DNA from 2 places in the Roseomonas haemaphysalidis genome. Region 2 is predicted to be linked to the other one. Evidence: predicted binding sites of a transcription regulator. Region 2 holds the regulator's gene; the other holds the start of a gene.

Region 1 (14,776 bases), 830 kb from region 2:
GGCCGACACGGTGACGAGGTTCAGCAGCATGGCGAAGCTGAGCGGCGGCTCCGGCGTGTTCGGCGCCTCGCCGGCATGGATGTGCCAGGCGGCGGAGGCCATGTCCGGCTGCGCCCGCAGCTTCTCGCGCTGTGCCAGGTAGTCGTCGGTCGCACGGGGGATGACGTCGAAATGCAGCCGCTTGGCGCGCCCGGGCTGCTGGAACATGAAGTGGCTCAGGCTTTCCGGCGGCGCGTAGCGCAGCCATTCCTCGATGGTCAGCCCGTTGCCCTTGGACTTGCTGATCTTCTGCCCGCCGGCATCCAGAAACAGCTCGTAGGTCATGCTCACGGGCGGCTCCGCCCCCAGCACCCGGCAGATGGCGGAGGACAGCTTGACGCTGTCGATCAGGTCCTTGCCCGACATCTCGTAGTCCACGCCCAGCGCGAACCAGCGCATGGCCCAGTCGGCCTTCCACTGCGCCTTGACGTGGCCGCCGGTCACCGGCGTCTCGATCAGCGCGCCATCCTCGGGGTCGCGCCACACCACGGTGCCGGACTGCGGCCGCAGTTCCTCCATCGGCACCTGCATGACGATGCCGCTGCGCGGGTGGATCGGCAGAAAGGGCGAATAGGTGGCGCGGCGGTCCGGGCCCAGCGTCGGCAGGATCACCTGCCGCACCTCCTCATGCGCCTCCAGCATCCGCAGAAGCGCGGCGTCGAAACGCCCGGCGCGGTAGTAGTCGGTGGCCGAGGCGAACTCGTACTCGAAGCCGAAGGCATCCAGGAAGGCGCGCAGCCGGGCGTTGTTGTGCGCGCCGAAGCTGTCATGCGTGCCGAAGGGGTCCGGGATCGCGGTCAGCGAACGGCCCAGGTAGGGCTTCAGCAGCCGCTCCCCGTCCGGCACGTTGTCCGGCACCTTGCGCAGCCCGTCCATGTCGTCCGAGAAGGCCAGCAGCTTGCTCGGCAGCCCGGTCAGGCGGGTGAAGGCATGACGCACCCAGGAGGTGCGCGCCACCTCGCCGAAGGTGCCGATATGCGGCAGGCCGGAGGGGCCATAGCCCGTCTCGAACAGGGCCGTGGTTTTTCCCGTCGCGGCCATGCGGTCGGCGACCTTGGCGGCTTCCTCGAAGGGCCAGGCCTTGACGGTACGGAGCGTGGGATCGGCGTTCATGCCCCGCCCCATGCCAGCGCCCGGCCCCAGGGTCAACGACAGGCCCGTGTCGCTTCGCGCCGGCATGGCCTCGTTCGCCTTTTGCCCCTACAAGGCGGGGTGCCCCCGCCGCCCCTCGCCCCCAGCCTGCTGCTGCCCGACGCGCCCGCGCTGATCGCCGCCACCCATGGCGCGGCGGTGCTGCTGACGCCGGATGGCGAGCTGTCCACCCTGCGCGCCAAGGACGCCGTGGCGGCGCTGCGCGACCTCGGCCCGCCCATCCTGGTGCACGCGCCGGCCATGGCCAAGCGGCTCGGCGTCAGTTCCATCCCCGGCGCCTTTGACCTGCTGGAGCTGTTCGCCTTCGCGCTGCCGGCGCAGCCCGCCGCCCCCACGCCACGCGGCCTGGCCCTGGCGCTGGACCTGCCGGCCCCGGCCGATGCCGAGGCCGCCGCCGCCCTGCTGCCCGAGATCGCCACGGAAATCCTCCGCCGCCTCGCCCGCGCCCGCAACGCCCTGCCCAACCGGGATGCCGCGATGCTGGCGGCGAGGCTGCGGGACGCCAACGACTGGCCCTGGGCGGATGCGGTGCTGGCCGCCCTCGGCCAGCCCAAGGCGCGCGGCAGCAATGACGGCCTGAAGGTCTGGCGCACCCTGCCGGAATGGGAGGAGGCGGCGCCCCCCACCCCCGCTAGCAGCCTGCCCGTCTCCGCCACCGAGGCCCGCGCGCGCCTTGCCGAGATCCTGGGCGACGGCGCCGAGCAGCGCCCCAGCCAGGGCGACTTCGCCTCCGCCGCCTCCATGGCCTTTCAGCCGCGCGAGGTGCCGGGCGAGCCGCGGCTGGTGCTGGCCGAGGCCGGCACCGGCACCGGCAAGACCCTGGGCTACGTGGCCCCCGCCAGCCTCTGGGCCGAGCGCAACGGCGCCCCCGTCTGGATCGCCACCTACACCCGCAACCTGCAGCGGCAGCTCGACCAGGAGCTGGCCCGCCTTTACCCCGACCCGGAGGAGCGGCGCCGCAAGGTGGTGATCCGCAAGGGCCGCGAAAACTACCTGTGCCTGCTGAACTTCGACGAGGCGACCAGCGGCGCCATGCCGTCGCGCATCACCGCCCTGGCGCTCGTCGCCCGCTGGGCCGGCGCGACGCGGGACGGCGACCTGATGGGCGGCGACTTCCCGGGCTGGATCGCCGAGCTGTTTCCCGCTGGCGCCGTGTCCCTGCTGGCCGACCGTAGGGGCGAGTGCATCCATTCCGCCTGCCCGCACTGGAAGCGCTGCTTCGTCGAGCATTCCATCCGCCGCGCCGAGACCGCGCACCTCGTGGTCGCCAACCACGCGCTGGTGATGGTGCAGGCCGCCCTCGGCCCGCGCGGCGGCGACGGGGAAAGCGGCCCGGCGCTGCGCTACGTCTTTGACGAGGGCCACCACCTGTTCGACGCCGCGGACGGTGCCTTTTCCGCCGCGCTGTCCGGCGCCGAGATGGCCGAGCTGCGCCGCTGGCTGCTGGGCAACGAGGGCGGCCGCGGCCGCGCGCGCGGCCTGCGCCGCCGGCTGGAGGAGCTGCTGCCCGAGCACCCCACCCTGATCCCGCCGCTCGACCACACCGAGCAGATGGCCCGCCTGCTGCCTGGCACCGGCTGGTGGGACCGCTGGAACGAGGCCCCCGACCCCGACGCCCCGCGCCCCGGCGAGGACTTCCTGCGCGCCGCCCGCCTGCAGGTGCTGGCCCGCACCGGCGAGGCCGACCCCATCTACGATGCCGAGGCCGACCTTTACCCGCTGCACGAGGGCCTGCCCGCCGCCGCCGCCGCGTTGCAGGCAGCCCTGGAACGCCTGCGCGACCCGCTGAAGCATCTGGCTAAGCTGCTGAACGACATCCTGGAGGACCCGGAGCAGGAGCTGGAAACCGGCGACCGCATCCGCCTGGACACCGCCGCCCGCAGCATCGAGCGCCGCGCGCTGATCCCGCTGACCGCCTGGCTCGCCATGTTGAAGCCGTTGCAGGAACCGCCGCCCGAGCCCGGCACCCGCCCCCTTTACGTGGACTGGGTGGCGCTGACCCGGCGCGAGGGGCGCGACATCGACGCCGGGCTGCACCGCCACTGGCTGGACCCCACCGTGCCCTTCGCGACGCAGGTGGCCGCCCCCGCGCATGGCGTGCTGATCGCCTCCGCCACGCTGCGCGACGCCAGCAGCAAGCGCGACCCCGAGGCGGCGTGGCGCGAGGCCGAGGCCCGCACCGGCGTGCAGCACCTGGCCAGCCCCGCCGTGCGCGCCTCCCTGCCCTCGCCCTTCGACTACGCCAGCCAGACCCTGGCGATCGTGGTGGAGGACATGAACCGCGACAGCCCCGGGCAGGTCGCCGCCGCCATGCAGCAGCTGTTCCTGGCCTCGGGCGGCGGCGCGCTGGGGCTGTTCACCGCCATCCGCCGGCTGCGCGACGTGCACGCCCGCATCGCCCCCGCGCTGGCCGAGGCGGGCCTGCCGCTCTACGCCCAGCATGTCGACCCGATGGACAGCTCCACCCTGGTGGACATCTTCCGCGCCGAGGAGGATTCCTGCCTGCTCGGCACCGATGCGCTGCGCGACGGCGTGGACGTGCCCGGCCGCGCGCTGCGCCTCTTGGTGTTCGACCGCGTGCCCTGGCCGCGCCCCTCCATCCTGCACCGCGAGCGGCGCATCCACCTGTCCGGCGGCCGCCCCACCGCCTATGACGACGGCATCGCCCGCCACCGGCTGCGCCAGGCCTTCGGCCGGCTGATCCGCCGCGCCGACGACCGTGGCGTCTTCGTGCTGCTCGACAGCCGCACGCCGTCGCGCCTGCTGGCCGGGCTGCCGGACGGCGTCACCCCCCGCCGCCTGGGGCTGGCGGAGGCCGTGCGCCAGACCGCCGCTTTTCTTGCATCCCCCACGCCCCCCGCGGGTTGAAGCGCCATCCTGGCCGCGATACGCCTGGATTCAACGAGGAAAGACGCTGCCGCCATGCCGCATACCCGGTCCCACTTCACGGCCCACGAGGCACTGATCTGCGCCATGGTGCTGATGTCCGCCGCCGACCAGCACATGTCGGACGCGGAACTGGGCATGATGTCGCGGCTGGTGCAGGAACTGCCGGTGTTCTCCGACTTCCACGCGCGCGAGATCGAGCCGGTCACCGAGACCTGCCTCGCCCTGCTGGAGCAGAATGACGGGCTGGACCGCGCCTTCACCATGATGCGCGACGCCCTGCCCCCCCGCCTGCGCGAAACCGCCTACCTGCTGGCCTGCGAGGTCGCCGCCGCCGACGGCGAGGCTACCCAGGGCGAGCTGCAGTTCCTGCAGGACTTCCGCATCGGCATGGATATCGACCGCCTGATCGCCGGCGCCATCGAGCGCGCGGCCAAGGCGCGCTACCAGATGGCCTGACGGCTGGCTTGGCCGGGGACAGCAGGAATCGCCTCCCCGACCTTCGCGCCCGCCCCCGCATGACCTACCTTCACGGTCATGACCATCGAACCCGACGCCCGCCCCACCCTGTCCGCCCCCGACGACGACCCGCTGCTCTGGCTGGAGGAGGTCGAGGGCGCCGAGGCCACCGCCTGGGTGGAAGCGCAGAACGACCGGACGCTGGCCCTGCTGGCGGACCACCGCGTCGCCACCGACGCAGAAGCGCTGCGCGCCATGATGGACCGGCCGGACAAGATCCCGCACGTCACCCGCCGTGGCGGCTTTCTCTACAACTTCTGGCAGGACGCAACCCATCCGCGCGGCCTGTGGCGCCGCGCCACCATGGAATCCTATGCCACGGACGCCCCCGCCTGGGACGTGCTGCTGGACCTCGATGCCCTGATCGCGGCCGAAGGCGCCGACTGGGTGTGGAAGGGCGCCACCACCTTCCCGCCGGCGCATGAGCGCGCGCTGCTGAAGCTGTCGCGCGGCGGCGGCGACGCGGTAGTGCTGCGGGAATTCGACCTGACGACCCGCAGCTTCGTGGAAGGCGGCTTCCACCTGCCCGAGGCCAAGAGCAGCGCCGACTGGCTGGACGCGGACACGCTGATCTTCTGCTCCGCCCTGGGGGAGAACATGGCCACCGGCTCCGGCTATGCCCGTACGGCACGCCGCTGGCCGCGCGGCACCGACCCGCTGGCCGCTCCCGTGGTGTTCGAGGTGCCGGCCGACCACATGGCCGCCTGGTGCGGCACGGACCGCTCGGCTGATGGCGAGCGGGTGGTGTTCCTGGACCAGATCGGTTTCTTCGACGTCGCCGTGCATCTGGGCGACCGCCATGGCCCCCGCCAGCGCCTGGACCTGCCGACCGACCTGCGGGTCAACTGGTCGCGCGACCACGCGGTGCTGCAGCCGCGCACGCCCTGGACGGTGGACGGCACCACCCACGCCCCCGACACGCTGCTCGGCACCCGCCTGTCCGCGCTGCTGGCGGGCGAGCGCCGCTTCACCACACTCTTCACCCCGGGCGAGCGGCGGGCGCTGGACGGCTCCTTCTGGGCGGCGGGGAAGCTGGTGCTGTCCGTGCTGGACGACTTGAAGCCGGTGCACACCATCCGCGTCCCCGGGGATGGCGCCTGGACCGAGCACCGCCTGCCCGGCCTGCCGGAGATCGGCGTCGTCAGCGTTTGGCCGCTGGATTCGGAGGCCGAGGAATCCGATGGCACCCTGCTGGCCCTGACCCAGGACCCGCTGACGCCGCCGACGCTGCTGCGGACTTCCGTGGAACTGGCGGCCCCGCTGGTGCTGCGGCAGGCGCCAAAGCTCTTCGATGCATCCGGCCTGCGCGTCACGCGGCACGAGGCCGTGTCCTCGGACGGCGAGCGCATCCCCTACGTGCAGACGGGGCCGGACGGCGAAACCGGCGATGCGCCGGTCTACATGACAGGCTATGGCGGATTCCAGATCAGCATGCCGGCCGCCTATAGCGGCAGCACGGGGCAAAACTGGCTGCGCCGCGGTGGCACCTCCGTGCTCACGCATATCCGTGGCGGCGGCGAGTTCGGCACCCGTTGGCACGAGGCCGGCCGGCGCGAAGGCAAGCGGTTGAGCCATGACGACTTCGCCGCCGTCGCCGCCGACCTGGTGAAGCGCGGCGTGACGCGGCCGGGGCGCATCGCGGCGGAAGGCGGCTCCAATGGCGGGCTGCTGATCGCCAACATGCTGACGCGCTTTCCCGAGCGGTTCGGCGCGCTGTTCTGCACCATTCCGCTGATCGACATGCGCCGCTACGCCAAGCTGCTGGCGGGCGCGAGCTGGATGGCCGAGTACGGCGACCCGGAAAACCCAGCCGACTGGGCCTTCATGCAGCACTTCTCGGCCTACCATGTGGCGGAGCCGGGGCGTCCCTACCCCCCTATCCTGATCGCCACCACGCGGCGGGACGACCGGGTGCATCCGGGCCATGCCCGCAAGATGGCCGCCAAGCTGCAGCGCATGGGCTACGACGCCCGCTTCTACGAGCCCGCCGCCGGCGGCCACGGCTATGGCAAGGACAATGCCGAGACGGCGCGCTTCATGGCCATCGGCGCTGCCTTTCTGCGCCGCGCGATCGGCTGGGAACCGGCTTCAGAAGATCAGGCTGATCCCCGCTAGCCCGACCATGGGGCGCTCGCCTTCCGGGCGCTCCATGCCGGCGCTGACCATGGCCTTCAGCGCCACCTTGCCGCCGCCCCGGGTGCGCCCCAGTTCGTAGCGCCCGCCGAACCCGAATTGCGGCCGGGCATCGAACACGTTTTTCACCCCGCCACCGAACGGCAGCGTGCGGCTGACATCGATGTCGCCGGCCCCGTCGCCCGGGGCGATCAGCCGTGTCACCACATATCCAGCACCCGTGGAATAAGGCAGCGCGCCGCCCACCACGGCGCTGAGGCTGAAGTCGCCGGCCTGCCCGTCGCGCGCCAGGGCCGGCTGCGCCATTCCCATGATGATCATGGCGGCCACAATGAACTTGGCAAAATGGTCCGCGATCAAGGCAATGCTCCAGCAGGCTTTCACCATATATTTACGCGGCGATGTGCAGTGCAGCAAACACATTCTGCCGCATTAAAGCCTTTTTCTTGCCTTGTTTCACACGGGTTTTGCCACATTCCGCCTTCAGTTCAGGCACAAACGCAGAACGGCCCGCCCCTCGCGGGGCGGGCCGTTCCAGGCGCCACAAAGGGCACCCGGGCTTACATCGGCTTGAGGTTGGTCGCGGTCGCCTTGCCACGCTCCTGCACTACCTCGAAGGAGATCTTCTGGTTTTCCTGCAGGCCCTGCAGGCCCGCCCGCTGCACGGCGGTGATATGGACGAAGACGTCCTTGCCGCCATCCTCGGGAACGATGAAGCCGAAGCCCTTGGTGGCGTTGAACCACTTCACGGTACCGATCGCCATGCGACCCGATCCTTCTTTCTGTCGAACCGGAACGGACATCGCCCCGGCCATCTCCCATCCGGGTGACGTCTCTTGATGGGCGACCGGACAGACCGGAGGCACGGCAAGGCGATCAGCAGCGATGGCAGGCAAATTGGGACAGATCGTTTCGGCCCTGTCAACGCAAACCGCCCCTCAGGCGGCCCAACGAAAAAGGGGCGGCCCTTGCGGACCGCCCCTCCTCCGAACGACTGATCCGGAAGGATCAGAAGTCCATGTCACCCATGCCGCCCATGCCGCCGCCCGGGCCGCCGGCCGGGGCCGCGGACTTGGCGGGACGCTCGGCGACCATCGCCTCGGTGGTGATCAGCAGGGCGGCGATGGAGGCCGCGTCCTGCAGCGCCGTGCGCACGACTTTGGTCGGGTCGATGATGCCGGCGGCCACCAGGTCCTTGTACTCGTCGAGCTGCGCGTCGTAGCCATGCTCGTAGGTGTCGGTGCGCAGCACCTCACCGGCGATCACGGCGCCGTCCTTGCCAGCGTTCTCGGCGATCTGCTTCAGCGGCACCTGCACGGCGCGGCGGACGATCTCGATGCCGACCTGCTCGTCGTTGTTCAGGCCCTTCAGCGAGGCGAGCGTCAGCGAGGCGCGGAGCAGGGCCACGCCACCACCCGGCACGATGCCTTCCTCGACCGCGGCGCGGGTCGCGTGCAGCGCGTCGTCCACGCGGTCCTTGCGCTCCTTGACCTCAACCTCGGTGCTGCCACCGACGCGGATCACGGCGACGCCACCGGCCAGCTTGGCCAGACGCTCCTGCAGCTTCTCGCGGTCGTAGTCGGAGGAGGTCTCCTCCACCTGCGCCTTGATCTGCTCCACGCGCGCCTGGATGTCGGCCTTCTCGCCGGCACCGTCGACGATCGTGGTGTTCTCCTTCTCGATCCGGACCATCTTGGCCTGGCCGAGCATGGCGAGCGTCACGGTCTCGAGCTTGATGCCGAGGTCCTCGCTGATCACCTGGCCACCGGTCAGGATCGCGATGTCCTCCAGCATCGCCTTGCGGCGATCACCGAAGCCAGGGGCCTTCACGGCGGCGATCTTCAGGCCACCGCGCAGCTTGTTGACCACCAGGGTGGCCAGCGCCTCGCCTTCCACGTCCTCGGCCACGATGATCAGCGGGCGGCCCGACTGAACGACCGTCTCCAGCAGCGGCAGCATCGGCTGCAGCTGGGACAGCTTCTTCTCGTGGATCAGGATGTAGGGGTTCTCGAGCTCGGCGATCATCTTCTCCGCATTCGTGATGAAATACGGGGAGACATAGCCGCGGTCGAACTGCATGCCCTCGACGACGTCCAGCTCGGTCTGGATGCCCTTGGCTTCCTCAACCGTGATGACGCCCTCGTTGCCGACGCGCTCCATCGCCTCGGCGATCATGCCGCCGATCTCCGTCTCGCCGTTGGCGGACAGGGTGCCGACCTGCGCCACTTCGGCGGAGGTGGTGATCTTGCGGGTCTTGGAAGCCAGCTCCTCGACGATCTTGGCCACGGCCTTGTCGACGCCGCGCTTCAGATCCATCGGGTTCAGGCCGGCGGCCACGGCCTTGGCACCCTCGCGGATGATGGCCTGGGCCAGCACGGTCGCGGTGGTGGTGCCGTCGCCGGCCAGGTCGTTCTGCTTCGAGGCCACTTCGCGCACCATCTGCGCGCCCATGTTCTCGAACTTGTCGGCCAGCTCGATTTCCTTGGCGACCGTCACACCGTCCTTGGTGATGCGCGGCGCGCCGAAGGACTTGTCGATCACCACGTTGCGGCCCTTGGGGCCCAGCGTCACCTTCACGGCGTCGGCCAGGATGTCCACGCCGCGCAGCATGCGCTCACGGGCGGGGGCGCCGAACTTCACGTCCTTAGCAGCCATAATCATGATCCTTTAACTGTTGTCGCAAGAAACCCGGGGTGGGCGGACTCGAGCCAGCCTGTTCAGGCGGCGAGAATGCCCAGAATGTCGGATTCCTTCATGATCAGCAGGTCTTCACCCTTGATCTTCACCTCGGTGCCCGACCACTTGCCGAACAGAACGCGGTCGCCGGCCTTCACGTCCAGCGCGACCAGCTGGCCCTGCTCGTTGCGGGCGCCGGTGCCGACGGAGACGACTTCGCCTTCCTGCGGCTTCTCCTTGGCGGTGTCCGGGATGATGATGCCACCGGCGGTCTTCTCGTCGGCGGTCAGCCGGCGGACGACAACGCGGTCATGCAGCGGACGAAAGCTCATGGTCTTCTCCTCGACGCCCTGATGCTGGCGCATCTGGAATTCCTGGCTCTCCCGGTCCGGCAAGCCCTGTCAGCACTCACCGCGGGAGAGTGCCAGCGACTTAGGCTGCCCCCGGGCCGGCGTCAAGGCTTTGTCAGCACTCTCGGGCATCGAGTGCTAATGCCTTGTTCCAGCATGTTTTTCTTCCCAGCCGCGGCGGCGGCGTGGCAGCATTCCCGCAGGACGGAAAGGCCAGAGCGCCCACTGAAACGGAGTTGCTGCCCGATGCTGCTGCGCGAGATCGATTCCTTTGTGCGAATCCCCGACTGGCGGCTGACCACAGCCGAAATCCTGTACCACCTGCCGGACCACCCCGGGCTCCTGCAAACCTTTATCTGGCAGAAGCTCGACCACGCGCCGGCCTTTCCCGAGTTGCACCGCTTCCTGGAATTCTGGCGGCGCGACATCGAGGGCCCGCTGCATTCCGTGCGCGTCGCTTCCGCCGCCCTGTCCCGCCCTGTGGGCTTTCGCTTCGCGGATGGCGAGTTCCGCCTGCATTGAAAAGCGCCGGGGGCCGGGCGCTAGCCCACCCCCAGCACCAGCAGCAGCCCTGTTACCGTCATCACGGACAACAGGGTGGACAGCAAGACCGTGGCGCCCGAGCGCTCCGCGCCCGCGGCATAGCGGCGGGACAGGAAAAAGGCGTTGGCCCCGGTGGGCAGCGCTGCGGCGACCACCGCCACCGCCATGGGCAAGGGCGGCAAGCTGATCAGCCGGGCCATGCCCCATACCAGCAACGGCATCAGCAGAAGCTTCACCGCCGTGCAGAGCAGCGCGGAAGGCCAGTCGCGCCGCGCATCAAAGGCCACCAGCGTGCCGCCCAGGCAGAACAAGGCCACCGGCGGCCCGGCCGCGCCGGTCAGCTCCAAAAAGCGCCGCGCCGGCCCCGGCACCGGGATGCCCGCCTGATACACCACGAAGCCCGCGACCACCGCGATCATCACCGGGTTCTGCATCACGGACACCAGCGTGGCGCGCAGGATGCGCCACAGCGGCGCCCGGCCGCCATGCGCCACCTCGCCGATCACGGTGCCGATGGGCAGCAGAATCAGCGAATGCAGGCCGATGATGGTCAGCAGCTGCGCCAGCCCGGCCGGGCCGAAGGCCGCCAGCACCAGGGGAATGCCGATCATCGCGCTGTTGCCGAAGGCGGCGTTGAGCCCGAAGGTATTGGCTTCCCCCAGCGGCATCCGCAGCGCCCGGCGCGCCAGCAGCATGGCCAGCGCATAGGCCATCAGGCATCCCGAGAAGAAGGCCACCGCCGTGGCGCCGCCGCCTTCGTGCGGGCTGGTGGCCCCGCCAAAGATCAGGCAGGGCATGGCCAGCCGGAACACGAAGTCGTTCAGCCCGCGCAGGCCCTCCTCCGTCACCCAGGCGCGGCGGGCGGACAGGTAGCCAAGCGCGATCAGCACGAAGACCGGCAGGATGACCTGCAGCAGGATGCTCATGCCGCCGGCCGCCCGCTCACGTCCCCAGCAGCCCGCCCACGAAGCCCGGCAGCCAGGGCAGCCGCGCGCGGGCACAGCGCCCGGCGTGCAGGACGGCGCGCACCCGGTCCACGGTGTGGTGGAAATCCTCGTTCACCAGCACGTGGTCGAAGTCGCCGTAGTGGCTGATCTCGTCCTGCGCGGCGTGCATGCGGCGGGCGATCTCCTCGGCGGAGTCCTGCCCCCGGCCATGCAGCCGGCGCTCCAGCTCCGCCAGGCTCGGCGGCAACAGGAACACCCCCAGCACGTCGCCCGGCAGCGCCGCGCGCAGCAGCCGGTGGCCCTGCCAGTCGATGTCGAACAGCACGTCCCGCCCGGCGGCCAGCGCCGCCTCCACCGCCGCGCGCGGCGTGCCGTAGCAGCGGCCGAACACCTCGGCATGTTCCAGCAACTCGTTCGCGGCGATCATCCGCTGGAACTCGGCATGCTCGCGGAAGAAGTAGTGCACGCCCTCCTGCTCGCCGGGGCGCGGCTGGCGCGTGGTGGCGCTGACCGAAAGCCGCAGCTCCGGCTCGCGTTCCAGCAGCGCGCGGCTGACCGAGGACTTGCCGGCACCGGACGGGGCGGACAGCACGAGGCAAAGGCCCCGGCGGGAAAGCATGGTCATTCGACGTTCGCCGCCTGCTCGCGCAGCCGCTCGATCGCGGCCTTGAGGTCGAGGGAAATGCCAGTCAGCCCTAGGCTGGCCGACTTGGCGCCCAGCGTATTAGCTTCGCGGCCGAATTCCTGGGTCAGGAACTCCAGCCGGCGCCCGGCGGGCTCGCCGCCCGCCAGCAGCGCTCGGGCGGCGGCGACATGCGCGCCCAGCCGGTCCAGCTCCTCCCGCACGTCGGATTTCTGCGCCAGCAGCGCGACCTCCACGGCCAGCCGGTCCTCTGGCACCCGCCGCTCGCCGTCCAGCAACTCGGCCAGCGCGGCGGACAACCGGGCGCGGTGCGCCGCCGGCTGCTCGCCGGCCAGGGCGGTGGCGCGCTCGCACAGCACCGCGATCTCGTCCAGCAGCGCGTGCAGGATGGCATCCAGCTTGGCGCCCTCCTCCGCCCGCGCCTGGGCCAGGTCCTCCACGGCGCGGCGGAAGCCCTCGGCCAGCGCGGCGTTGCGCGCCTCGGCCTCCTCCTCGCGCGGCTCTGGCGTTTCGGTGCGCAGCACGCCGGGCATGGCCAGCACCGACTCGGCGCGCGGCGGCGGGCAGCCGGGAATGCGCGCCGCCACCTGCAAAGCCAGGGTCAGGGCCTGTTCCAGCGCCGCCGGGTCCAGCGTCAGGCGCGGCGCCGGGCGCTCCTCGCGCTTGACGCTGAGGCTGGCGGAAATGTTGCCGCGCTTGAAGCGTGCGGTGGCGACCTCGCGCAGCCGGGGCTCCAGCAGGTCGGGGCCGGGCGGCAGGCGCAGGCGGACATCCAGCCCCCGCCCGTTGACGCTGCGCAGTTCCCACACGAAACCCGCGCCATCGGGCAAGGTGCCCGCCTGCCGGGCAAAGCCGGTCATCGATGAAAGGGCCATGCGCGGCCTTTTCCAACCCCAAGGCGCGGGATGCAAGACATGACAGCCCACCCCTGGCGGCACATCGCCATCACCGGCGCCTCCTCCGGCCTGGGCCGGGCGCTCGCGCTGGCTTCGGCCGCCCCCGGCGCGTGCCTTTATCTGACCGGGCGCGATGCCGCGCGGCTGGACGCCACCGCCGCCCCCTGCCGCGCCGCCGGTGCCACCGTGGCCACGACGCTGCTGGACGTGCGCGACGCCCCTGCCTCCGCGGCCTGGATCGCGGCCATGCCGCGGCTCGACCTGTTGCTGGCCAATGCCGGCATTTCCGGCGGCACCGGCACGGCCAGCGAACCCGCCGACCAGGTGCGCGCCATCTTCGACACCAACCTGCTTGGCGTGCTGAACACCGCCCTGCCCGCGCTGGACCGCATGCAACAGCAAACCCCGGGGCCGGACGGGCTGCGCGGCCGCATCGGCGTGGTCAGCTCGCTGGCCGCCTTTGTCGCCTCGCCCAGCGCACCGGCCTATGCCGCCAGCAAGGCCGCGGTGCAGCGCTGGGCGGAAGCGACCGATGCGTCCAGCCGCCACCACGGCGTCCGGCTGCACGCGGTCTGCCCCGGCTTTGTCCGCACGCCGATGACGGACGCCAACCGCTTTCCCATGCCCTTCATGCTGTCGCCGGAACAGGCGGCGGAACGCATCCTGCGCGGCATCGCCGCCGGGCGGCTGCGCATTGCCTTTCCACGCCGCACCTACTGGCTGTCCCGGCTGGCCGGTGCCCTGCCGCCGCAGGTGCTGGCCTGGGGGGCGGGAGCGGTGCCGGCCAAGGGCGCCCTGGCAAAGGGTACCGGACCCGGACAGGAATGACGTCTTCCCGGCCCGCCTTTCCACGCCACCGCCCCACGGCATCCGCCAGAAGGTAAGTGCCGCCGACTGCCCTCCCGCATCAAACACAGAGGGATGGGGTTCGGGGCAATTCCTTTCCCCGAGCTGGCTACCGCCGCGTTGCCAGCCAGATGCCGCCCAGCACCACGGCCCCTCCCGCCAGCACATGGGCCGCCGGAAACTCGCCCAGCCACAGCGCCCCCACCAGCGCCGCCGACACCGGCTGCAGGTAGCCCACCAATGACGCCTTGGCCGCCGGCGCCCGGGTCAGCAGCCCGATAAACAGCGAAAGCGGAATGGCCGAGCCAAGCACCCCGAGCATCGCCAGAACCAGCCAGACCTCGCGCGGCTGCGCGAGGGCGGCCGCACCGTCCCACAACAGCGCCGCCGGCAGGGCCACGACAAAGGCCACCACCTGCTGGCCCAGCACGAAGTGCTCCGGCACCGCCGGCCGTGCCCAGCGGACGTAGAGCGTGCCGGACGCGTAGCACACCGCGACCGCCGCCATCATCAGCGCCGACAGCGGATCGGCGGCGCCGGACAGGGCGGACGGCCCGAGCACGACGCCGATGCCCAGAAAACCCAGCGCCAATCCGCCGAACAATCCCGGGCCCGGCTTCTCCTCGCGCAGCAGCAGCAGGCTGAAGCCGCCGACCAGCAAGGGCGACATGGCCTGGATCAGCGCGGCAGGCGCGCTTTCCACCCCGCCCATGGCGGCGGCGGTCAGGATATTGGGCAGCCAGCCGTTCAGCGTGCCCACCACGGGGATGTGCCACCAGGTGGCACCGCGCGGCCAGGACAGCCGCCGCGTGAACAACAGGAACAGCATGACGGCCGCCGCCGAAAAGCCGGCGCGCACGGCGGCCACCGCCAGCGGCGGCATGACCGGGGCCAGATGCCGCAGCAAGGGAAAGCACGATCCCCACAGCCCCGCGATGACCAGCAGCCGCAGCCACAGCTGCGACACGGTCAGCGGGGCAGGGTTCAAGGCGTGGTGGAGCGCTGCCGCTCGATCTGCCGCCAGCGGGCGACGTTGCGGTTGTGCTCTTCCAGCGTGCGGGCGAAGGCATGGCCGCCGCTGCCATCCGCCACGAAATACAGATCGTCGCTGTCGGCTGGCTTCAACACGGCGGCGATAGAGGCCTC
Region 2 (14,776 bases):
CTGCTGGACGGGCTGGACACGCTGAACGTCACGCATGTCTTCGCCTCCGGCACCCATGTGGCCAGTGGCGGCCGGCTGCTGGCGCCGCTGCCCCCCGCGCACCCCGCCGGCGCTTTGCTCGACACCATGAAGCTGGCCCCCGTGCTGCCGGAGCAGTTCCTCCTCCGCGCCCCCGGCCCCACCGCCTGGCTGCGCACCGCCGTGAACCCGCGCTTCACGCAATGGGGCGAGGCCGTGGTGCCGGTGACGGAGGGCATCGCCGCCCTGCCGGAGGACGGCATCCTGATGGCGGTGTTCCACCGCCACGGCCTCGCCCCCGCCACGCCGGTGCTGGGCGTGCTGCAGGGCTGGAGCCGCTGGCGCGGCGCGCTGGCCACCACCGTGGCGCACGACTCCCACAACCTTTGCGTCTTCGGCCGCAACCCGGCCGACCTCGCCGCCGCCGCCAACGCGGTGATCGCGGCGGGCGGCGGCATGGCGGTGGCCGCGGGTGGCGAGGTCCGCGCCGTGCTGCCGCTGCCGATCTGCGGGCTGGTGTCGGACGACGCGGTGGAAGACGTGGCAGCCGCCTTCCGCGCGTTGAAGGAGGCGGCGGACGGGATCGCGGACTGGATGCCGCCCTATCTGGTGTTCAAGGCCATCGTCGGCGCGTCGCTGGCCTGCAACGCGGGGCCGCATGTGACGGATCTCGGCGTGGCGGATGGGTCGACGGGGGAGCTGATCGCGGGGGCATTGGTCGGGTGATGGAGGGAGGCCAAAGAGGGCGCTGCCCTTTCTGGACTCTCCCGCTGAGCGGACAGTGTCCCCCCAGACCCCGCCGGAAAAAGGAATGTTGGGGCTTTGAGGCCCGGGCGGGCGCCTGCGGTATTTCTATGAAAGGGCCACCTGGTGCCCCGCCCGCAGTCCCCGGGGGCCATCGGCCCGCGGGGTGACGCGCAAAACAGACGTCGGGGCCTGGGGTGGTTCAACCACCCCAGCGGGGGTCCAGGGGGCAGCGCCCCCTGGCCTGTCCCCTCATCAGTCCCAGGCCGGCGCGAAGGCCGGGTTCACGCACCGCTTGTCCTTGGGCAGGGTGTTGATCTTCGCCAAGTCATGCTCATCCAGCTGGGATGCCAGGGCCACCGCGTCCAGGTTGGACTGCTGGCCTTCGGCGCGGCTGGAGCGGGGGATCGGCACCACCAGCGGCTGGCGCAGGAGCCAGGCCAGCGCGACCTGCGCGGCGGAGGCACCGTGCTTGCGCCCGATCTCGGCCAGTACCGGCTGGTCGTGCAGGATACCCTGGCCGAGCGGCGAATAGGCTTCCAGGACGATGTCGTGCTTGCGGCACCAGTCCAGCAGCGGCGCCTGGGACAGCTGCACGTGGTATTCCACCTGCAGCGCGGCCGGCGTCTCGCCCAACGCTTCCAGCTCCTGCATGCGCGCGACAGGGAAGTTGGCGACGCCCCAGGCGCGGATCAGGCCGCTGCCCTGCGCCGCCTTCAGCACCTTCACCGCCCCTTCCAGGTCCATGGTCGGGTTCGGCCAGTGGATCAGGAACAGGTCGAGGGAGTCCACCTGCAGCCGGGCCAGCGAGGCTTCCAGCGAGCGGTGCAGCGCCTCGGGCTCCAGCTGGTCCCACCAGACCTTGCTGGTCAGGAAGATGTCCTCGCGCGCCACGCCGCTGGCGCGGATGGCGGCGCCGACCTCGGCCTCGTTCTCATAGCGGGCGGCGGTGTCGAGGTGGCGGTAGCCCAGGCGCAACGCGCCCTCGATGGCCTTCTGGCCCTCTGCGCCGGTCAGCTTGAAGGTGCCGAGGCCGAGCTTGGGGATCGACAGGCGCGGCGTCGTCTCGACGGGGATGTTGATCATGGGTCTACCTTTTCGAGAGATCGACGATGCCGGCGAAGCCGGTCTCGGTGCCGAAGGCCAGCTGCGTGCCGCCCGGGTTCCAGCTCAGCGCCGAGATGGCGCCGCGGCCGGGGGCGGCGACAGGCACCACCTTGCCGGAGCCGATCTCGGCCATCAGCACCAGCCCGTCCTCGAAGCCGGCAGCCACCACCTCATGCTGCGGGTGGCAGGACACGCGGGTGCAAAGCACGCCGTCGCCGCCGGCCAGCTCCATCGGCGGCTTGCCCATCGGGCCACCGGCGAAGAACGGCCACAGCACGATGCAGTCGGCGCCGGCGGTGGCCAGCCAGCGGCCCTTGGCCGTGAAGCTGACGGACTTGATCTTGCTCTGGTAGCCGGACATCCGCATGTCCTGCCCGTCGGTCAGCCGCCAGCCATGCAGGGCGTTCTCCTGCATGGTGGTGACGACATGTGTGCCGTCCGGGCTGAACCAGACGCCCTGGTGGCTGCCCTTCCAGGGCAGGACGCGCGGCTTGTCCTCTTTGGAATTGACGAACCACAGGCTGGCGCCGTTGTAGTGCGCGCCCGCCACCCGCTTGCCCTTGCTGTCGAAGGCGATGCCGCCGACCGAGGACGGGTGCTCCAGCGCCTTGAGCGGCCCGCCCTTGCCGAAGACGTGCAGCTTCTTGCCGACAGACGCCGCGCGCAGCCCGTCCGGATGCGCCGCCACATGGTCCACCCACTTCATGGCACCGAGGTTGGCGATCTCCTCCACCGTGCCGTCATTGGCCGTGCGGACCAGCCGCCCGTCGTCGCCGCCGGAGAGGAAACCGCTGGCGATGTCGGCCACCATCTCCAGGCAGGAGCCGTCATGCGCCTCGGCCCGCGCCCAGTCGCCGCCGATCTCGGCGGTTTGCGCGATCCGCACCGAGCCGTCGCCCAGCGCGAAGCCGGCCGCCTTGCCGTCGCGGGAAAACACGGCGCCCATCACCCAGGCGCCGAGGTCGTGGGAACTGCCCCGCTGGCTCAACAGGAAGTCGTCGTCGGAAACGGTCTCGCTCATTCCGCCCCCCCGGCGGCCACGCAGCCCTCGAAGCCGCGGCGCAGGCGCGGGCGGTTCAGGTCGCGGCCGATGAAGACGATCTTGGACTTGCGCGCGGACCCTTCCGGCCAGGGGCCGATGAAGTCGCCATCCGCGATCATGTGCACCGCCTGGAAGGCGAAGCGCCGGTCCTCGCCCTTGTAGGCCAGGATGCCCTTGGTGCGCAGCAGGTCGGCGCCCTTGCTTTGCAGCAGCTCGCCGATCCAGGCGTTGAACTTCGCCTCGTCGATCGGCTGATCGACCTCGAAGGACAGGCTCATGATGTCCTCGTTGTGCGAGTGGTTGTCCTCGCCCGACAGGAACTCCGGCTCGCGCTCCAGGATGCGATCCAGCTTGAAGGCCTCGCGCCCCATCACCGCCTCGATCGGCACGTCGGACTTGGTGGCGCGGCGGATCTCGGCATAGGGGTTGATGGCGCGGATGCGGCGCTCCACCTCGGCCGCGCCCGCCTCGTCCACCAGGTCCATCTTGTTCAGCACGACGATGTCGGCGAAGGCGATCTGGCTCGCCGCCTCCTTGCTGTCGTCGAGGCGGGCCGCGAGGTTCTTGGCATCCACCAGCGTCACGATGGCATCCAGCCGCGTGGCGCGCTTGACGTCCTCATCCATGTAGAAGGTCTGCGCCACCGGGGCGGGGTCGGCGAGGCCGGTGGTCTCGACGATGATGCCGTCGAACTTGCGGCCCTTCTTCATCAGGCTGCCCAGAATGCGCACCAGGTCACCGCGCACGGTGCAGCAGATGCAGCCGTTGTTCATCTCGAACACTTCCTCGTCGGCATCGATGACGAGGTCGTTGTCCACGCCGAGCTCACCGAACTCGTTGATGACCACGGCGTATTTCTTGCCATGCTCCTCGGACAGGATGCGGTTCAGCAGCGTGGTCTTGCCGGCGCCGAGGTAACCGGTCAGCACGGTGACGGGGATGGTCGTGTCGATCGTCTTGTCGCTCATGGGGGGGAATCTCTGTCCTGCCTGTGGAGGCCGCGTTCGCAGTCGGTCAGGTGTTATATGATACGCTCCCCCCCCGAGGTCACGCCCCCCCGGGGGGAGAAAGGTCGGGGGAAAGAATTCCCCCGAACCCCCATCTTCTTTTTATCTGTTTTCGCTTCGCACTATCAATGCCGACGTATCTCCTCATAATAATTCATATAATCATAAAATGAATTTTTCAGAATTCAGCGCCCGTCCGCAGCAGCCACTCCCGAAAGGCAGATAAAAATAAAAGAAGGGGGCCTGGGGGAATTTATTCCCCAAGCCTCGTTTCTTCCGGCGCCGCCCCCGCCCCCGGCCATCCCGCGCAGAGCCCCGCCCAGTCCTGGCGCAGCGCCGCCAGGACCGCGGGGGCCGCCGGGTTCTCGCCCTCCTCGCGCCAAGCCAGCGCCAGTTCGGCGGCCACCGGGATGCCACCGGGCGGCGGGCGCAGCAGCACGTCCTCCGGGCACAGCCGCGCCGCCGCCTGCGGCACCAGGGCGATGCCCAGGCCGGCGCCGACCAGCGCCAGGATGGAATGGGTCTGGCTGACATATTGCACCCGCTCCGGCACGGCGCCCGCAACCTGGAACAGGCCCATCACCAGGTCGTGCAGGTAGCGGCCTTCCACGGGCGGGTAGGTGACCAGCGGCTGCTCGGCCAGCTCGGCGAGGCCGGCCTCGGGGCGGGTGGCCAGGGGGTGGGCGCGGGGCAGCGCCAGCAGCAGCGGCTCGCGCAGCAGGCGGGCGGTGCGCAGGCCCGGGCGGCGGGCCATCGGGCGCAGCAGTGCGAGGTCGATCCGCCCGGCCTGCAAGGCCTCGATCTGGTCGAGCGAAACCATCTCGCGCAGCGCCAGCTGCACCTCTGGCAGGCGGCTGCGCAGCAGGCCGACCAGGCGCGGCAGCACGCCGTAGCCCGAGGCGGCGGTGAAGCCGATGGTGAGCTGGCCGCTTTGGCCGCCGGCGATGCGGCGGGCGTGCAACGTGGCGCGCTCGGCCAGCTGCAACATGCGGCGGGCGTCGTGCAGAAAGGCCGCGCCGGCCGGGGTCAGCGCCACGGCGCGGTTGCCGCGCAGCAACAGCGTGACGCCCAGCGCGTGCTCCAGCAGCTGGATCTGCCGGCTGAGCGGTGGCTGCGTCATGTTCAGCCGGGCGGCGGCGCGATGGAAATGCAGCTCCTCGGCGACGGCCACGAAGCAGCGCAGCTGGGTGAAGGCGAACATCGATCCAGTTTCCGTATCGGCTGATGCCGAGAACAGCTTGGACCGGTATCGCCCGCGACGCCTAGAGCGGAAGCAGAAGGCCCGCCACAGGGTCCGAACGGGAGATCGACCATGCATCGCCGTGCTCTGCTGCGCGCCAGCCTCGCCGCTGGCGTGCTTTCGCCCCTCGCCGCGCCGGCGCTCCGCGCCCAAGGTTCCGCTGACGCTCGCTTCGACCATTCGCTGCGCATCGTCGTGCCGAACGCCCCGGGCGGCACCAGCGACATCCTGGCCCGCCTGCTGGCGCCGGAGCTGACCAAGGCTCTGGGACAGTCCGTGGTAGTGGAAAACCGCACGGGGGCGGCCGGCAACATCGGCGCGGACGTGGTGGCCAAGTCGGCACCGGACGGCCACACCCTGCTGCTGATGGATGTCTCGACCCTGGCCATCAACCCGTCGCTGTTCCCGCGCATGCCCTTCGACGTGCAGAAGGACCTCGCGCCGGTTTCCATGATCATCTACGCGCCCTACCTCGCGGCGGTGAAGAACGCCCTGCCGCCGAAGAACGCCGCCGAGCTGGCGGCCTACCTGAAGGGCCGCGCCGGCGGGCTGAATATGGCCAATGCCGGCGTCGGCAGCCTGACGCACCTGACCTCGGTGGAGATCGGCGCCGCGCTGGGCGGCGACGTCACCCACGTGCCCTATCGCGGCGGCGCGCCGGCGGTGCTGGCGGTGGCGTCTGGCGAGGCCGACATGATCATCAACGGCGCCACCGCCACGCAGCCCTACGTGGTCAACGGCCAGATGCGCGGCATCGCCGTTTCCGGCCCCAAGCGCCTCGCCGCCCTGCCGAACGTGCCGACCTTCCGCGAGGTCGGCTGGCCGATGGCCGATGCCGGCACCTGGCAGGGCGTCATGGTGCAGGGCAACACGCCCCCCGCGCTGATCCGCCGCCTGGAGGTGGCGCTGCGCGAGGCCGTGGCGCAGCCCGCCATGACCGCGCGTTTGGCCGAACTCGGCGGAGAGCCCCGCACCGACGGCCCCGAGGCCTTCCGCACATGGCTGGCCGCCAGCACCACGGAATTCGGCGGCGTCGTCACCAAGCACGGCATCAAGCCGGAATGAGGCGCGACCCCGCGGCGCTGGCGGCATTCGCCGGCGCCCTGTTCCGCGCCGCCGGGCTGGACGGGGACAAGGCCGAGGCCACCGGCCGCATCCTGGTGCTGACCGATATGATGGGCCGCCGCACCCACGGCCTGGCGCAATGCGGCAACTACCTGGCCGAGATCGCCAAGGGCGGCATGACGCCCGACGGCGCGCCCGAGGTGCTGCGCGACACCGGCGCCACCGTGGTCTGGGACGGCGGCTACCGCCCCGGCCTGTGGCTGGTGGAGCAGGCCATGGCGCTGGGCTTCCAGCGGCTGCCCGCGCACGGCACCTTCACGCTGGCGATGCGCCGCAGCCACCACATTGGCTGCCTCGCGGCGCTGGCCAAGCAGGCGACGGACCGCGGGCTGTTCGTGATGCTCGCCTCCTCCGGCCCGCACAGCAGGATCGTCGCCCCCTTCGGCGGCAGAAAGGCGCTGTTCAGCCCCAACCCCTTCGCGGTGGGCTTCCCCACCGGGGCGGCGCCGGTGCTGGTGGATATCTCCGCCTCCATCACCACCGTCTCGATGACCCGCCAGAAAGCCGCGGCGGGCGAGCAGTTCGACCACCCCTGGCTGCTGGACCGCGACGGCCGCCCCACCCGCGACCCCACGGCGATGGAAGCCGGCGGCGGCAGCCTGATGCTGCTGGGCGGCGAGGAGGCCGGCCACAAGGGCTTCGGCCTGGCGCTGATGGTGGAGGCACTGACCCAGGGCCTCGCCGGCCACGGGCGCCGCGACGACCCCGGCCGCTGGGGCGCCAGCGTCTACCTGCAGCTCATCGACCCCGCCGCCTTTGCCGGGCGCGAAGCCTTCGAGGACCAGATGGGCTTCCTGGCCGAGGCCTGCCGCAGCAACGACCCGATCGACCCGGCCCGGCCGGTGCGGCTGCCGGGGGAACAGGCGACGCGGCTGATCGCGGCGGCGGAACGCGATGGGCTGGAGGTGCCGGATACGGTGGCGGCATCGCTGCGGGACTGGGCGGGGCGGCTGGGGGTCGCTGCAGCGATCTAGGGCAGGCCAGGGGCGCTGCCCCTGGACCCCGCTGGGGGAATAGTATCCCCCCAGACCCCGCCGTTTGTTTGGTGTTTCACCCCGAGGGTCGAGGACCCTCGGGGACTGATGGTTCAGCTGACGGCCTTTTGTAAAAACCGACCCGGCGCCCGCTGCGGCCTTCAGGCTCCGAATGCTTCCCTGACGGCGGGGTCTGGGGGGATGCTATCCCCCCAGCGGGGGATCCAAGGGGGCAGCGCCCCCTTGGCCCAGGCCCATCACGCAGGCTCCGCATCCCGCTCCGCCCACATCGCCTGGAAGGCCGGGCGCGCGTGGCAGACGGCCAGCCAGTCGCGCACCGCGCGGTGCGTTTCGAACAGCGTGGGCACGCCGGCGGCGTAGCGCACCACCTCGGCCACGTTCAGGTCGGCCACCGTGAAGCGCCCGCCGACCAGCCAGCCGCCGCCGGCCTGCAAGGCGTCGGCCAGCACCGCGAAGGCGCGGTCGAGCACGGGCATCGCCTGGGCGATGGCGTCCGCGCCGCCGCGGGTGGAGAGCGCGGGGGTTTCCACCGTGGTCACGGCCCAGAAGCTCCACATGGTGGCCAGCGCGTCCTCGCTGCCGTCGCGCGGCGCCAGGGGGCCGCCGTGCTTGCGGGCGAGGTGCAGGGTGATGGCCATGCTTTCGTGCAGGATCAGCCCGTCATCGTCGACCGAGGGCACCAGGCCGTTGGGGTTGATGGCGCGGAATGCGGTGGACGTGGTGTTGAGTGGGGCGTCCGGCGCGCCCGGGTCGGGCAGTCGGTAGCCCTGGATGACGGGAACGTGGCGGTAGTCCAGCCCCAGTTCCTTGGCGAGCCAGACGGGGCGGGAGGCGCGCGAGCGCAGCACGCCATAGATGGTCAGGGACATTCAGGCAAGTTCCTCGGGGTTAGCCGAGCAGGCGGCCGATCACCTGCGCGGTGTAGTCCACGACCGGGATCACGCGGCCGTAGTTGATGCGCGTGGGTCCGATCACGCCGATGGCGCCGACGATCTTTTCCTCGCCGTCGCGGAAGGGGGCGACGACCATGGACAGGCCCGTGCTGTCAAACAGCCCGCTTTCGGCGCCGATGAAGATCTGCACGCCCTGGCCGCGCTGCGCCAGCTCCAGCAGGCGCAGCATGGTTTCCTGCGCTTCCAACCGCTCGAACAGCGCCTGGATCTCGTGCACCCGGGCCAGCTCGCCTAGATTTTCCAGCAGCTTGGACTGGCCGCGCAGGATCAGCGAGCCGCCGCCGCCGCCCGCCCGGGTGGCGAGGCCGGCGGCGACCACCTGCTGGCTCAGCGCGTCCAGCGCCGTGCGGTTGGCCTGGATCTCCTCGGCCACCAGGGTGCGCGTTTCTTCCAGGGTGCGGCCGGACAGGCGGGCGTTCAGGAAGTTGCTCGCCTGGGTGAAGGCGGAGGGCGGCAGGCCGGAGGGCACGTCGATGACGCGGTTCTCCACCTGCCCGTGCGCGTTGACCAGCACCACCAGCGCCCGGCCGGGCGACAGCGCCACGAACTCGATGTGGCGGATCGGCGCCTCGTTCTTGGGCGCCACCACCAGCCCGGCGGCGCCGGCGAGGCCCGACAGCATCTGCCCTGCTTCCGACAGGGTTTCCTCGTAGGACCGGCCGGTGGCGGCGCAGCGGGCGGCGATGGCCTCGCGCTCGGTTTCCGTCAGGTCGCCGAATTCCAGCAGGCCGTCGACGAACAGCCGCAGCCCCTGCTCGGTCGGCAGGCGGCCGGCGGAGGTGTGCGGGGCGTAGAGCAGCCCGGCCTCCTCCAGGTCCGCCATGGCGTTGCGGATGGTGGCCGGGGACAGCGCCTGCGGCAGGCGGCGGGACAGGGTGCGGGAGCCGACGGGCTCGCCCGTCTCGACATAAAGCTCCACCACCTGGCGCAGGATGGCGGCGCCGCGGCTGTCGAGCCCCGGCAGCAGCGCGGCGCCGCCCAGGTCGCGTGGCAAGGCGCCGCGGGAAAAGCCGGCACGGGAAAAGGGTGGCGGACCCACCGGAAAGAACCCCCAATCGTAAAGGAAAACGCTAGCACGGCCCCCCGCCGCGTCAAGCAAAGCCCAGGCCGCAGCCATGTTGGGGTATCGTGGCAGGAACGCCCTGCAACACCTTGTCACACCTTCGCCATGATGGCGTTGCAAAAGCATGGTCCAAGGTTCCCGCGGCGAAGCGCAAGCTGTGCCGAGGCACACGACCAAGGAGGCTGCATGACGGAACATCCGCCGAACCGCCTCTGGCCCCTGGCCCTGCTAGGATGGCTGGCCGCCTTTCCGCCGCAGGGGCGCGAGGCCGCCGCCCGCACGCCGGACGCACCCCGCCTGGAGCAGCCTGGCCCCGCCGGCACCCCGGCGACCCCCGCTCCCGCCGCCTTGCCGGCTGAAACGCCGCGCCGCCGCCGCCGGCGCAAGCCCGCCGCATGAGCCTGCCCGCCTTCAATGGGTTGGTGGCGGCGGTGCTGCTGTTCTCGCTGCTGGCCGGCATCGCCGCGCTGCTGCTGGACCGCGCCAGCCGGGCGCCGGGCTGGACCACGGCCGGCGTCGCGGCCGTGTTGTTCGGGCTGTCCTGGGGCGGGCTGGTTCTGCTGGGGGAGTGACGCACGGCAGGGTGCCGTGAAAGGGGCGCTGCCCCTTTCGAACTTTCCCCGGCAGCGGCTTCAATCCCCTGCCGGGGAGGTTTGCGGGGGCAGCGCCCCCTCAGGAGCCGCAGGCGACTCCCTCAAAGCCCGGAAATCAGCGCCTCCGCCACCGCCGCCACCTGTGCCTCGTCCAGATAGGGATGCATCGGCAAGGACAGCACGCGCGGACACAGCCCCTCGCTCACCGGCAATGGCGGCGCGTTGTCCAGCCCCGTGGCATGGGCGGCGGCATAGGCCGGCTGGTGGTGCAGCGACTTCGGGTAGTAGATCGCGCTCGGCACGCCGCGGGCCTTCATGCCGGCCATCAGCCGCTCGCGGTCCGTGCCATCCGGCAGGATCACGGTGTAGAGGCCCCAGGCGGATTGCGCGCCCGGGCGCTCGCGCGGCACGGTGACGTGGTTGGACAGGCGGTCGGCGTACCAGCCGGCGATGCGCGTGCGGGCGGCCAGCTCCTGTTCCATCAGCGGCAGCTTGCACAGCAGGATGGCGGCCTGCAGCGTGTCCAGGCGGCCGTTCATGCCGGTGCGCTCCACCTCGTAGCGGGTCTTGCCCTCGCCATGGGTGCGGAGCGAGCGGTACAGCTCGGCGCGCGCCGGGTCGTCGGTCAGGATGGCGCCGCCGTCGCCGTAGCAGCCCAGCGTCTTGGTCGGGTAGAAGCTCAGCGCGGTGGCATGGCCCCAGGTGCCGAGGCGCTTGCCGTCCAGCGCGCCACCGAAAGCCTGGGCGGCGTCGTCGAGCGCGAACATGCCCTCCGCCTCGCAGATCTCCAGGATCGCCGGCCAGTCGGCGGGCAGGCCGTAGAGATCGACGCCCACCACGGCGCGGGGGCGAAGCCGGCCCTGCTGCTTCACCATCGCGACGCGGCGCCTGAGGTCGGCGATGTCGAGGTTGAAGCCATCCTCGGCCACGTCCACGAAGACCGGCGTGGCGCCCAGCACCAGCGGCACCTCGGCGGTGGCGGTGTAGGTGAAGGCGGGCAGGAACACGGCGTCGCCGCGCCCGATACCCTCGGCCATCATCGCGATCTGCAGCGCGTCGGTGCCGGAGGACACGCCGACGGCGTGGCGGGCGCCGGCGAAGGCGGCGAGCTTTTCTTCCAGCTCGCGCACCTCGGGGCCGTTCACAAAGGCGCCGCTGTCCAGCACCTGGGCAATGCGGGTGTTCATTTCCGCGCGGATCAGCGCCTGCTGCGCCTTCATGTCGAAGAGGGCGATCGGGCGCGCAGTGGTCTCGGTGGTCGTGGTGGTCATGGGGGACGGATCGCTCCGGTGCGTCAGGGCAGGCGGTCAGGCCTGGATGACGCGGTGATAGGCCGGGTGGGGGTCGCTTGGGAAATCACCCGGCGTTTCAACGTGCAACCGCACGGCCGCGTCGCGGAACACGCCGCGGGTGTCCACCACCAGCGGCGCGTGGGCGCGCAGCAGCGCGTAGTCCACCCCCGGCTGCGGCGTGACGATCACCACCGCGTCCAGCGCCGCCAGCATGGCGGGCGCCAGCGGCTGGCTTTCCTGGTCCGGGGCGCTGCCGCCGAGGCGCCGCGTGGCCGGGAAGCTCGGCACCAGCGGGTCGTGGTAGCTGACCTCGGCGCCGCGCTCCTCCAGCAGCCGGAAGATCTCCACCGCCGGGCTTTCCCGCGTGTCCGGCACGCCGGGCTTGTAGGCCAGGCCGATCATCAGCACCCGCGCCCCGCGCAGCGTGACACGGCGCAGCTCCAGCGCGTCGCGCAGCCGCTCCACCACGTAGTGCGGCATGGCGTCGTTGACCCGACCGGCAAGTTCCACGAAGTCGCTCGGCACGCCCAGCTCGCGCGCCTTCCAGGCGAGGTAGTAGGGGTCCACCGGGATGCAGTGGCCGCCGAGCCCCGGGCCGGGGCGGAAGGGCATGAAGCCGAAGGGCTTGGTTTGCGCCGCGTCGATCACCTCGTGCACGTCGAGGCCGAGGGCGTGGCTGATGCGCTTGAGCTCGTTGACCAGGCCGATGTTCACGGCGCGGAAGACGTTCTCGTACAACTTGGTCAGCTCGGCGGCGGCGAGCGAGGACATCGGCACCAGCTGCGGCGTGGCGGCGCCATAAAGCGCCCGGCCCACCGCCAGGCAGGCTGGCGTCGCGCCCGCCACCAGCTTCGGCACGCGGCCGAAGGTGCCTTCGGGGTTGCCGGGGTCCTCGCGCTCGGGGCTGTACAGCGCGAAGGCGTCCAGCCCCGCGGTCAGCCCGGCGGCGGCCAGCGCCGGCAGCACGTAGTCCTGCGTGGTGCCGGGATAGGTGGTGCTTTCCAGCGCCACCGCCTGCCCGGCGCGGAGATGCGGGGCCAGGGCGGCGAGCGTCTGCGCCACCGGTTCCAGGATCGGCTCCTTGTGCGGCCCGATGGGCGTCGGCACGCAGATCAGGATGGCATCGCAGTCGCGCGCCGCCGCCATCTCCGCATGGGCCGCGATGCGCGCGGCGGCGACGCGGGCGTCCGGGATGCCATGCACCGGGCTGCGGCCGGCATTGATGGCCGTCACCTTGGCCGCGTCGATGTCGAAGCCGCTGACCGCGAAGCCGCATTCGGCGAAGCGCAGGGCTAGCGGCAGCCCGGCATAGCCGAGACCGACCACGCCGATGCGCGCCTGCCGCGCTTCCAGGCGGGCGATGAGACGCGCGGCGTGGTCCAAAGGCGTCAGCCCCCCAGGGTGTTGTGGTCGAATTCCGGCACCAGCTCGGCCAGCCGCGCCAGCGCCGCGCCGATGTCGCCGGCATGCGCGGCGGCGGCCACCTGGTCGATGGCGGCGGCCATGGCGGCGGCGTCCGTGGTGCGGGGCGTGGCCACCAGCAGGCCGGGGAACTGCGTGGGGCGCGGCGGCTCCTGGCCGTGGAACAGCTCCTCGAACAGCTTCTCGCCGGGGCGGAGGCCGGTGAAGCGGATCTCCACGTCCTCGTCCGGCCGCAGCCCGGCCAAGCGGATCATGCGCCGCGCCATGTCCACGATCTTCACGGGCTTGCCCATGTCGAGCACGAAGATGCCGCCGTCGGCCAGCTCCGGCGGCTGGTCGGCATTGTCCTCGGCGCCCACCACGGAGGCCTGCAGCACCAACCCCACGGCTTCACGCACTGTCATGAAGTAGCGGCGCATGTCGGGGTGCGTCACGGTCAGCGGCCCGCCGCGCTCCAGCTGGCGGCGGAACAGCGGCACCACCGAGCCGGTGGAGCCGAGCACGTTGCCGAAGCGCACGGTGACGCAGCGCATGCCGCCCTGCCCGTGCCGCGCCCGCACGTCCAGCGCCTGGCAATACATTTCGGCGAGTCGCTTGGACGCCCCCATGACGCTGGTGGGATTCACCGCCTTGTCGGTGGAGATGAAGACCATCGCCCGGCAGCCCACCGCCAGCGCCGCGTCGGCGATGATGCGGGTGCCGAGGGCGTTGGTCAGCAGCCCTTCCAGCGGGTCGTTCTCCACCATCGGCACGTGCTTCAGGGCCGCGGCGTGGAACACCAGCTCGGGCCGCACCGCGTCCATCACGGCGGCCACGCGCGCCACATCGCGCACGTCGGCCAGCATGGCGCGGCGCGGCACGCCGGGATGCGTCTCGGCCAATTCCAGGTCGATCGAGTAGAGCGCGAACTCGCCGTGGTCGAGCAGGGTGAGCTGCGCGGGACCGAGGGCGGCCACCTGCCGCGCCAGCTCGCCGCCGATGGTGCCGCCGGCGCCCGTCACCAGCACGCGGCGGCCCTGCACCAGGCGGGCCATGCCTTCGCGGTCCAGCGGCACCTGCGGGCGGTCCAGCAGTTCCTCGATCGCCACCGGGCGCAGGTCGAAGCGCCGGGCGCTGGCCGGGTCCTCGCGCTTGGCGGGGTCGAGGCGCGTCAGGCGCGGCGCGCGGCTGACCGGAACGCCATGGCGGTCGGCGGCGTCCAGCACGTCCTGCAGCGCCTCGCCCTGCAGGTCGGGGTCGGCCAGCACCAGGGCGGCGGGCAGCCGCTCCTCCGCGCGCAGGCGGTCGAGCAGCGCACCCGTGTCCTCGATGGCACCCAGGATCGGGTAGCCGTGGATGCGGCGCCCGGCGGCGCGCGAGCGCGGCGCCAGGATGCCCATCACCTGGTAGTGCGGCGCCCGCTGCTGGATCAGCGCGCGGATGAACAGGTCGGCCGCATCGCCGGTGCCGAGCAGCACCACCGGCTGCGCCGGCGCCTCGCTCAGCCGGCCGACGCGGTGGGTCTGGCTGAGCCGCCCCAGCACGCGCGGCACCAGCAGCGCCGCGGACAAGGCGCCGGCATGCAGCAGCGGAAAGGCCGGGTTGGGCGGCATCCAGGTGTCCAGCGCATGGGCCACCAGGGCGAACAGCACGGCGGCGGCGGTGCCAGCACCGATCACGCGCATCAGGTCGCGCAGCGCGGCGAAGCGCAGATATTGCTGCGGCAGGCGCAGCGGCAGGCCGGCCAGCAGCACGGCCACGACCACCCCGGGCACGGCGGCCACCCACCAATGCGCCGGCGGCCAGGCGCCGGGCGCTGCCGCCCAGACCGCGACCGGCAGGGACAACCCGGCCAGCAGCGCGTCGAGGCCGAGATTCATCAGGATGCGTTGCGGGGCCATGGGCGTGGCGTATAGGCGCGCCGCGAGCAGAGGTGAAGCGGCGGGGCGGCGGGGCGTGCGATGGCCGGTCTCCGCCGCCCGCGCGGCAGGCCGCGAAGCCCGGGAAACGACGCCCCCGGGCCGGGTTCCGCCGCGGGTACGGCTTCCGCAGGCGGCGGCGAACAGCCAAGGCGGGCCGGGGGCATTCCGCTCCGCGACCCGCGTCAACCGCCGGGACAGCGGAAGGCCCGTCATTCCGACGCGATCAACGGTGCCGGCAGCGGCGCCAGCCGGCGATACAATGCCACCAGCCGCG

Evidence for each region. Region 2 encodes HrcA, which represses chaperone genes, less so after heat shock. Its sites were predicted from a motif close to GTTNGCACTCNCNNNNNGNGAGTGCNAAC; they were not measured.
Region 1: the regulator HrcA is predicted to act here: its motif matches at 9,806-9,834, upstream of groES (co-chaperone GroES).

Annotation. Positions count from the first base shown of each region.
Region 1 is NZ_CP061177.1:3,612,939-3,627,714, forward strand. Features, by position in the region: gene IAI59_RS16835 (lysine--tRNA ligase) at 1-1,164, opposite strand, end outside; gene IAI59_RS16840 (ATP-dependent DNA helicase) at 1,252-4,059, shown strand; gene IAI59_RS16845 (tellurite resistance TerB family protein) at 4,114-4,536, shown strand; gene IAI59_RS16850 (prolyl oligopeptidase family serine peptidase) at 4,615-6,711, shown strand; gene IAI59_RS16855 (hypothetical protein) at 6,685-7,152, opposite strand; gene IAI59_RS16860 (cold-shock protein) at 7,290-7,493, opposite strand; gene groL (chaperonin GroEL) at 7,738-9,384, opposite strand; gene groES (co-chaperone GroES) at 9,447-9,737, opposite strand; gene IAI59_RS16875 (usg protein) at 10,002-10,277, shown strand; gene IAI59_RS16880 (AEC family transporter) at 10,298-11,224, opposite strand; gene gmk (guanylate kinase) at 11,241-11,870, opposite strand; gene IAI59_RS16890 (YicC/YloC family endoribonuclease) at 11,867-12,763, opposite strand; gene IAI59_RS16895 (SDR family NAD(P)-dependent oxidoreductase) at 12,803-13,612, shown strand; gene IAI59_RS16900 (DMT family transporter) at 13,740-14,618, opposite strand; gene mltG (endolytic transglycosylase MltG) at 14,615-14,776, opposite strand, start outside.
Region 2 is NZ_CP061177.1:662,722-677,497, forward strand. Features, by position in the region: gene IAI59_RS02970 (adenine deaminase) at 1-744, shown strand, start outside; gene IAI59_RS02975 (aldo/keto reductase) at 1,018-1,848, opposite strand; gene IAI59_RS02980 (WD40 repeat domain-containing protein) at 1,853-2,890, opposite strand; gene IAI59_RS02985 (CobW family GTP-binding protein) at 2,887-3,879, opposite strand; gene IAI59_RS02990 (LysR substrate-binding domain-containing protein) at 4,172-5,119, opposite strand; gene IAI59_RS02995 (Bug family tripartite tricarboxylate transporter substrate binding protein) at 5,231-6,223, shown strand; gene IAI59_RS03000 (Ldh family oxidoreductase) at 6,220-7,257, shown strand; gene IAI59_RS03005 (glutathione S-transferase family protein) at 7,515-8,147, opposite strand; gene hrcA (heat-inducible transcriptional repressor HrcA) at 8,167-9,225, opposite strand; gene IAI59_RS03015 (hypothetical protein) at 9,481-9,693, shown strand; gene IAI59_RS03020 (hypothetical protein) at 9,690-9,866, shown strand; gene IAI59_RS03025 (DegT/DnrJ/EryC1/StrS family aminotransferase) at 9,989-11,158, opposite strand; gene IAI59_RS03030 (nucleotide sugar dehydrogenase) at 11,195-12,562, opposite strand; gene IAI59_RS03035 (polysaccharide biosynthesis protein) at 12,568-14,481, opposite strand; gene IAI59_RS03040 (glycosyltransferase) at 14,712-14,776, opposite strand, start outside.